DNA from 4 places in the Vibrio vulnificus NBRC 15645 genome. Region 4 is predicted to be linked to each of the others. Evidence: predicted binding sites of a transcription regulator. Region 4 holds the regulator's gene; each other region holds the start of a gene.
The links. The regulator CRP, encoded in region 4, controls carbon source genes, mostly activating them, when cyclic AMP is high. The targets are predictions, from matches to a motif close to TGTGANNNNNNTCACA.
Positions count from the first base shown of each region.

Region 1: a site for CRP is predicted at 1,325-1,340, ahead of AOT11_RS09600 (CTP synthase). Genes of this name have one in related genera too.
Region 2: a site for CRP is predicted at 803-818, ahead of rppH (RNA pyrophosphohydrolase). Genes of this name have one in related genera too.
Region 3: a site for CRP is predicted at 913-928, ahead of AOT11_RS10285 (NupC/NupG family nucleoside CNT transporter). Genes of this name have one in related genera too.

Region 1 covers NZ_CP012881.1:2,042,091-2,044,298, reverse strand. The annotation lists gene AOT11_RS09600 (CTP synthase) at 1-1,240, opposite strand, end outside; gene mazG (nucleoside triphosphate pyrophosphohydrolase) at 1,432-2,208, opposite strand, start outside.
Region 2 covers NZ_CP012881.1:983,186-985,393, reverse strand. The annotation lists gene mutH (DNA mismatch repair endonuclease MutH) at 1-352, opposite strand, end outside; gene rppH (RNA pyrophosphohydrolase) at 971-1,489, shown strand; gene ptsP (phosphoenolpyruvate--protein phosphotransferase) at 1,492-2,208, shown strand, end outside.
Region 3 covers NZ_CP012881.1:2,202,227-2,204,434, forward strand. The annotation lists gene AOT11_RS23590 (DUF5363 family protein) at 1-84, shown strand, start outside; gene AOT11_RS10280 (TatD family hydrolase) at 71-868, shown strand; gene AOT11_RS10285 (NupC/NupG family nucleoside CNT transporter) at 1,074-2,208, shown strand, end outside.
Region 4 covers NZ_CP012881.1:1,791,854-1,794,061, forward strand. The annotation lists gene astD (succinylglutamate-semialdehyde dehydrogenase) at 1-22, shown strand, start outside; gene AOT11_RS08345 (DUF1338 domain-containing protein) at 234-1,025, shown strand; gene crp (cAMP-activated global transcriptional regulator CRP) at 1,150-1,782, opposite strand; gene AOT11_RS08355 (phosphoribulokinase) at 2,025-2,208, opposite strand, start outside.

The DNA.
Region 1 (2,208 bases), 250 kb from region 4:
CTACCACAGGGTACTTGGTGTCTTTGTTAAATTCTGTTGAATGTGCACCTTCCATACCCGCAACGTTGCGCGCGTATTCAATCAGTGCCACTTGCATACCTAAGCAAATACCTAGGTAAGGAACTTTGTTCTCACGAGCGTATTTCGCCGCAAGAATCTTGCCTTCGATACCACGGTCGCCAAAGCCACCAGGTACAAGGATTGCGTCAAGCCCTTGAAGAACTTCAACGCCTTTGGTTTCTACGTCCTGAGAGTCTACATATTTAATGTTAACGCTCAAGCGATTTTTCAAACCTGCATGTTTAAGCGCTTCGTTTACCGATTTATACGCATCTGGTAGTTCGATGTATTTACCCACCATACCGATAGTAACTTCACCAGTTGGGTTCGCTTCTTCGTAAATCACCTGTTCCCATTCAGACAGGTCCGCTTCAGGAGCAGAAATGCCGAAACGCGCACAAACGAGATCATCAAGACCTTGAGATTTGATCAGTTGAGGGATCTTGTAGATAGAGTCTACGTCCTTCATTGAGATTACCGCTTTCTCAGGAACGTTACAGAACAGCGCAATCTTCTTACGCTCGTTCGCTGGGATCATGCGATCTGAGCGGCAAACTAGGATATCTGGTTGGATACCGATTGATAGCAGCTCTTTAACAGAGTGCTGAGTCGGTTTTGTTTTCACTTCGCCTGCAGCTGCAAGGTAAGGAACGAGTGTTAGGTGCATGAACATAGCGCGTTCACGGCCGATTTCAACGGCTAGCTGACGAATCGCTTCCATAAATGGTAGAGATTCGATATCACCAACAGTACCACCGACTTCAACGATCGCAACGTCGTGGCCTTGAGAACCATTGATCACGCGGTCTTTGATATCGTTTGTGATATGAGGGATAACTTGGATAGTTGCACCTAGGTAGTCACCGCGACGCTCTTTCGCGAGAACGTCTGAGTAAACACGACCTGCAGTGAAGTTGTTGCGCTTAGTCATCTTAGTGCGGATGAAACGCTCGTAGTGACCAAGGTCTAGGTCTGTTTCGGCGCCATCTTCTGTAACGAACACTTCACCATGTTGAGTTGGGCTCATTGTGCCTGGATCAACGTTGATGTAAGGGTCAAGCTTCATCATAGTCACTTTAAGACCACGAGCTTCTAAAATCGCTGCAAGAGATGCTGCTGCAATACCTTTACCTAGAGAGGATACAACCCCGCCAGTAACAAAAATGTAATTTGTCGTCATGTTTAACCTGAAATTGGTTGAATGAGGGAAACGGATTTCTTCTGGACGGGACGAAAATATACCAGAAGACCCTAACCGCCACAACGTGAAATCTATCACACGCCAATTTTTTATTTTTTGCTTCAAATCAAAGTGGATAAACACCAATCGAGTTGAATAAAAAATAGTTGAGTCAAATGTGTCTCAAATTTCTACTCAGCCGCTTGACCGCGTTCCGCGCGTTTCACTTGCTCCCAAATGGCATCCAACTCTGCTAAATCACACTCTTCAAGCTTCTTACCCTTAGCGTGCACACCTTGCTCTACTTGTTTGAATCGATTAGAAAACTTGAGATTTGCCTTACTCAATGCGGCTTCTGGATTAACCTGTAAATGGCGCGCTAAGTTGACGGTGGCGAACAGCAGATCCCCCAGCTCAAGCTCCACTTTTTCCTCATCGACATCGACTTGAAGCGCCTCTTCCACCACTTCATCAATTTCTTCTTTGACTTTGTCGACCACAGGCCCAAGTGAATCCCAATCAAAACCATAATGGGCGCATTTTTTCTGGATCTTTGTAGCACGCATTAATGCAGGTAGAGAGTTTGGTATTGAGTCTAGAATACTTTGCTCATTTTTGCCTATTTGCGCTTTCTCTTTGGCCTTTTCCGCTTCCCAATTGGCATTTATTTCTGCTTCTGTCTCAAATTCGACTTGGCCGAACACATGGGGATGACGGCGGGTAAGTTTTTCGTTCACGGTTTCTACCACGGCGGAAAAATCAAACAACCCCTGCTCTTTTGCTAACTGGCTGTAGAAAATCACCTGGAACAACAGATCGCCCAACTCTTCCTGCAAATTAGGCCAATCGCGATTATGAATCGCATCCACCACTTCGTACGTTTCTTCGATAGTGTGAGGAACAATGGTGTCGAAGCTCTGCTTTAAATCCCAAGGACAACCACTTTTCGGGTCGCGTAGCTTCGCCAT
Region 2 (2,208 bases), 810 kb from region 4:
GAATCCATAACACACGAGAGAGTTTGTTGCGCACATGACTGGTTTCCCACGTTAATCCATGCACACCCGTCAGTGGTGCTACGCAGACAAACGTCGTTTCAAGCGGTTTGCCGCTATAACTGACGGGAATACTTTTTAACTCAATACCAAGATCGGAAAAATCCTGCTGTGGTTTACTGCCAGCAGGCGCACCTAAGTGCCACTCAAGCAGTTGCCCCACCCAACCTTTGTCGCGTTTGAGATCCAGAGGAACGTCCATATTTGCCTCTTCTGCCAATTCGGCGAAGCTACAACCTGCAATTTGATTCGCTCGTTGGAGCAGTTCTGCTTCTGTTTGTGGAATGGGTTTCATAACCAAGGCCGTAATAATGGGAAAGCGATATGGTAACAAAGAATCGGATCGAAGCGATACGATCAAGGATCATCATTGCTGGTGTTTTGATCTATTAATAAGTTATCCACAGAATAGAGCGCTCTCTAAGGTAAAAAGTAAAATCATGGATCAATAAACAGTATGTGGTAAGTGATATTTTGCTTGATTTTTGGTGATGTTAGTCAATTTAAAAACTTTGTGTGTGGATAAAATAAGCATTGTATGATCTTTGACCGATCTGTTTGTGGTCAAAAGATCATCAAGGTTTAATTTGCTGGTGGAACTGATTTGTGTTTTTAATTTATTGAATATTAAAAGCTATTTTTTATTTTTGGAAAGGGGACGTGTTTGTCATGGATTGATGATGAATCTGTCATTGACGAAAATAAGTTATTCTTCACAAAGTTATTCACAGAAAAGGTGAATAAATGTGGGCTGTGTCTCAAACTTGTGTTGATAACTGTTTTTGTGCTGAAAAGTTATTCAATTGGGTCTGAAACACGATAAATCTTAGCTATATCACATCAGTAAGTTTGCTACTGTTGGGGATATGTGGAAAAATCACTGTAATAAAAAACTTATCTTAGAGGTTAGCCAGTGATAGATGGCGATGGTTACCGGCTAAATGTTGGTATAGTGATTTGTAATAACCATGGTCAGGTCTTCTGGGCTAAGCGATACGGGCAACACTCTTGGCAATTTCCTCAAGGGGGGATTGATGATGGTGAGACTCCGGAACAAGCAATGTTTCGAGAGTTGTATGAAGAAGTCGGTCTAACGCACAAAGACGTTAAGATCATTGCGAGCAGTCGTCATTGGTTAAGATATAAACTACCAAAAAGACTGGTTCGTTGGGACTCTAAGCCTGTTTGTATCGGCCAAAAGCAGAAATGGTTCCTTTTGCGTCTTGAGTGCGATGAATCCAAGATCAATATGCAAAAAGGTAGCTCTCCTGAATTTGATGGTTGGCGTTGGGTTAGCTATTGGTATCCTGTACGTCAGGTGGTTTCATTTAAGCGAGACGTTTATCGCCGAGCGATGAAGGAATTTGCATCGTTAGCCATGCCTTTTCGCGAACGTAAATTGAAAGGTAAAAAAGTTAAACGAAGAGGGTAACCATGCTGAGTCAACTCAGGGAGATAGTTGAAAAAGTTTCTCGTGTCGAGGATGTTCACCAAGCATTGAATACATTGGTACGAGAAACTTGTACAGCATTGAGCACAGAGTGTTGCACGATTTATCTGGCGAATGAAGAAAGGCAACGGCTAGAGTTAATGGCAACGCAAGGCCTGACTTTTCATGGCGACAGTATTCACATCCAGTTTGAAGAGGGCTTGGTTGGCTTAGTGAAACGCAGCGCCGAGCCTCTTAACTTAGCCGAAGCCTCGAAGCATCCCGCATTCAAATATTTTCCTCAGTTAGGCGAAGAAACGTATCACTCGTTTTTAGGCGCGCCGATCATCCATCGTAAAAAAGTATTGGGCGTACTGGTTATCCAGCAGAAAACACCACGACTTTTCAGCGAGATGGAAGAATCCTTCCTAGTCACTTTATCCGCTCAGTTAGCCGTCATCATTGCGCATGCACAAAGTCTTGGCCATTGGTCATTGGCATCTAAACCTGCTGCAGTGCAGGGTATTGCCGCTTCAAGTGGGGTCGCAATTGGTGAGTTTTGGTATGACAATTCACAACCGATATTGTCGGAGGTGTGCCCTGCCTCGACACTCGATAAAGAGCGAGAGCAAGAGTGGCTCGCCGTTGCAATTGAAGCTGCGTTGGCGGATTTTCGCCGTATGCGCAAAAAGTTCGACAGTGAAATCAATAAAGATGCGCTC
Region 3 (2,208 bases), 410 kb from region 4:
GGATTAACACCAGAACAAAAGCGCAGTTGTGTACCATACAAAAAAGATCCGGCGCGAGAAAAGAAAAGCGATGAAACTGTTTGATACGCATTGCCACCTCGATTTTGACGTTTTTGAACCAGCGCGCTCGCAGCATTTTCAAAGAGGGCTAGAGGCCGGTGTGGAACGTTTGTTACTGCCATCCGTTGGTCCCGATAACTGGCAAAAAGTAAAAACACTGGCGCAATGGTCTGCAATGCTCTCTGAGGAGGCTCAGCCAGAAATCTTTTACGCGTTGGGCTTTCATCCCTATTTTCTGACGTCGGATTATCAGCAAAAACAAAGTGCGCTCGTGGCTTTGTTGGACGAGCGTGACACGCGCTGCGTAGCTATCGGGGAATGCGGTTTGGATGATGGGGTTGAACAAGACGCTGCATTGCAAGAGCAGGCGTTGAACTACCAGCTCGATTTGGCCAAGCAGTATCAACTGCCGGTTATTTTACACAATCGACGATGTCACAATCGACTCATTCAATTAGTCAAAGCGGCTCGGCTGCCAAAAGGCGGCGTTATCCATGCGTTTTCTGGTAGCTATGAACAGGGAATGGAGTGGATACGTTTGGGTTTTTATCTTGGGGTCGGCGGAACCATTACCTACCCCAGAGCGAACAAAACGCGCCAAGCGATCAGTCGACTCCCTTTAGAAAAACTGCTGCTTGAAACCGATGCGCCAGATATGCCGATATTTGGCTTTCAAGGAAAGCTCAATACACCTGCTCAGATTATTCACCCACTAAATGAGTTGAGTTTGTTGCATAATCAAACAAAGCAAACGATTGCCTCTCAAATCTGGAAAAATAGCAATTCTCTGTTCTCTATCTGTGAATGAAATCTAAAAAACTTGTTTAAAGAAAATCTCGTTCGGTATGTTATTGTGAGTTTACTCACAAATGGAGGTGAATTAGCGATGAATCTTATGGGAAAGTGTGAAGGTGGCATTACTTTAATTATTGGGGCATGAGTATAATGGCCCCCGCTTAATAGCTCCATTTTGTAACACGCCAATAAATAACTTAATAAGGAAGTCATAAACTATGAGCCTGTTTATGAGCCTAGTCGGTATGGCAGTATTGCTAGGAATTGCATTCTTACTGTCTGACAACCGCAAAGCTATCAATCTAAGAACTGTGGGTGGCGCTTTTGCTATCCAATTCATCATCGGTGGTTTCGTTCTTTACGTACCATGGGGTCGTGATCTACTAGCGGGTTTCTCTGCTGGTGTTCAAAGCGTTATCGACTTCGGTAAAGACGGTACTGGTTTCTTGTTCGGCAGCCTAGTTAACTTCTCAGTTGACGGTATCGGCTTTATTTTTGCCTTCCAAGTACTACCAACACTGATTTTCTTCTCAGCACTTATCTCTGTACTTTACTACATTGGTGTGATGCAGTGGGTTATCAAGATCCTTGGTGGTGGCCTGCAGAAAGCACTGGGCACGTCTCGCGCCGAGTCAATGTCTGCTGCAGCAAACATCTTCGTAGGTCAAACTGAAGCGCCACTTGTGGTTCGTCCATTTGTTCCTCACATGACGCAATCTGAACTGTTTGCAGTAATGTGTGGTGGTCTTGCTTCTGTTGCTGGTGGTGTGCTGGCTGGTTACGCCTCAATGGGTGTGCCACTAGAATACCTAGTTGCGGCATCATTCATGGCGGCACCGGGTGGTCTACTGTTCGCAAAAATCATCAAACCTGAAGTTGATACGCCAAAAGAAGATCTTGGCGCTGAGATCGACGGCGGTGACGATAAGCCTGCAAACGTAATCGATGCAGCTGCTGGCGGCGCATCAGTTGGTCTACAACTAGCACTTAACGTAGGTGCAATGCTATTGGCATTCATCGGTTTGATCGCTCTGATCAACGGTATCCTTGGTAGTGTTGGTGGTTGGTTCGGCATGGAAAGTCTGACACTGGAGTGGATTCTAGGTAAAGTCTTCTCACCACTTGCATTCCTAATCGGTGTGCCATGGGCAGAAGCTGATGTCGCAGGTTCTTTCATCGGTCAAAAACTGGTGGTAAACGAGTTCGTTGCGTACCTAAACTTTGTTCCTTACGTTGGTGAAAACGCTCAAATCATTCCAGCAACTGGTGCTGTAATGTCTGAGAAAACTCAAGCAATCATCGCTTTCGCACTATGTGGTTTCGCAAACCTTTCTTCTATCGCGATTCTACTAG
Region 4 (2,208 bases):
AAGCCCAGGCGTCGAACTGTAAAATAATAATAAGGGTGCGTTAGTCGCCCAAGGGCGCAGTGGGATCGAGCCTGAGTCACTGTTGCCCAGTGATAAGTGAGGTTTTTACACCTCGGTCATCGCCGTCACAGGTTGATGGCGATGTCGGTTGTACTCTGGACTGCAACCGCCATCGCCATTTTTCCATTTACGCTATAACTGACAACGTGAATCTACAACAACAAGGAGGCGTTATGACGCCAGCTGTTCTCTTTCAATCGCTATGGAATGACTATATTCAACGTTTGTGTCCTTCCGCTGCAAAAGTTCATCAACTGCTTGAAGAAGACGAGCCATTGATTAACGACCACATCGCTTTGCGCACATTTAATGTTGCTCCGCTGGGTATTGAGACGCTAGCTAAGCCATTTCTAGACCTTGGCTATGTGGCGTGTGGTGATTACCTGTTTAAGAGCAAAAAGTTGATTGCCAAGCACTTTGAGCATCCCGACCCTACCCAACCTAAAGTGTTTATCAGCGCGCTCAAAGTGGATGAATGCTCGGAGGCGTTGCAAGCCATCGTCGAAAAATTGGTGGCGCAAGTCGACGCCTCTCGCCTAGAGGACTGTGCATTTTTACACGGTGGCCGCTTATGGGAGCTGTCGTTTGCTGATTACCAAACCCTAGCACAAGAAAGTGAATACGCGTCTTGGTTGGCGGCTCATGGCTATGGTGCCAATCACTTTACCGTCAGTGTTAATCAGCTCAAGGCGTTGGACTCGGTTAAAGGCGTGAATGATCACTTACGCAACGCAGGTTTTGTCATTAATGAAGTGGGTGGTGAAGTCAAAGGCTCGCCAGAGGTGTTGCTCGAGCAATCCTCGACCATGGCCGACAAAGTGGCGGTGCACTTTAGCGAGGGCAGTGAAATCGTTCCTGGTGGTTTCTACGAGTTCGCCAAGCGTTACCCGATGGACAACGGTGAGCTTTACCCAGGGTTTGTAGAAGCTTCTGCCGATAAGATTTTCGAAAGCACTAATGGTTAATAGGACTGGTTAACAGAAGCGGTTAACAGAGTCGCTCACGGCTCTCAATTGCCGTCTCTGTGACACAAAAAAGCCACTCATGTTGCCATGAGTGGCTTTTGAAACTGTTCATCGCTAATGGAAATTAACGAGTACCGTAAACAACGATAGTCTTGCCGTGTGCAGAAATCAGGTTTTGCTCTTCGAGCATCTTCAAGATACGACCTACTGTCTCACGAGAACAGCCAACGATTTGACCGATTTCTTGACGAGTGATCTTGATCTGCATGCCATCTGGGTGTGTCATCGCATCTGGTTGTTTAGCAAGATTCAATAGCGTCTGAGCGATACGACCAGTTACGTCTAGGAATGCCAAGTCACCCACTTTTTGGCTGGTCACTTGCAGACGGCTTGCCATCTGAGCAGATAGACGCATCAGGATGTCAGGGTTTACCTGAATTAGCTGACGGAATTTCTTGAATGAGATTTCCGCGACTTCACAAGGAGATTTTGCGCGAACCCAAGCGGTACGCTCTTGGCCTTCTTCAAACAGGCCTAGTTCACCAATAAAGTCACCTTGATTTAGGTAAGAAAGGATCATTTCTTTACCTTCTTCATCCTTAATCAGTACCGCAACAGAACCTTTTACGATGTAGTAAAGCGTTTCTGCTTTTTCGCCCGCATGAATTAGCGTGCTTTTTGATGGGTACTTATGAATATGACAGTGTGAAAGAAACCACTCTAGTGTTGGATCGGTTTGAGGTTTACCTAGAACCATAATATCTCACTTCCTCTGCAGGGTACGCTTGCCGCTATCCATATTTTAGCGAAGCCTTAATCTTGGCTTCCTAGAATAAGAGCTGTTAACTAAGGCTGCAAGCTATCTTGTGTTTCGGTTTGAAATAGTATCCTTTTTCGAAAACGATTTCTTGATTTTAATCGTGCCGAGTATCGGATTTTTTAAGCAAAACTGTGCACATGATCACGGTATGAAAAGTAATCGCTCTCTGCGCTGGGTTTTTATCCAATTTTGCCCGTTTCAATCAATTGTTGCAGGATAGGCTGCACAATCAATTCCATAGCAAAACTCATTTTTCCTCCCGGCACCACAAGGGTGTTGTGGCGTGACATGAACGAGCCATCGATCATCGCCAGTAGGTATGGAAAATCAACGTTTTTGATTCCTCTAAGACGAATCACCACA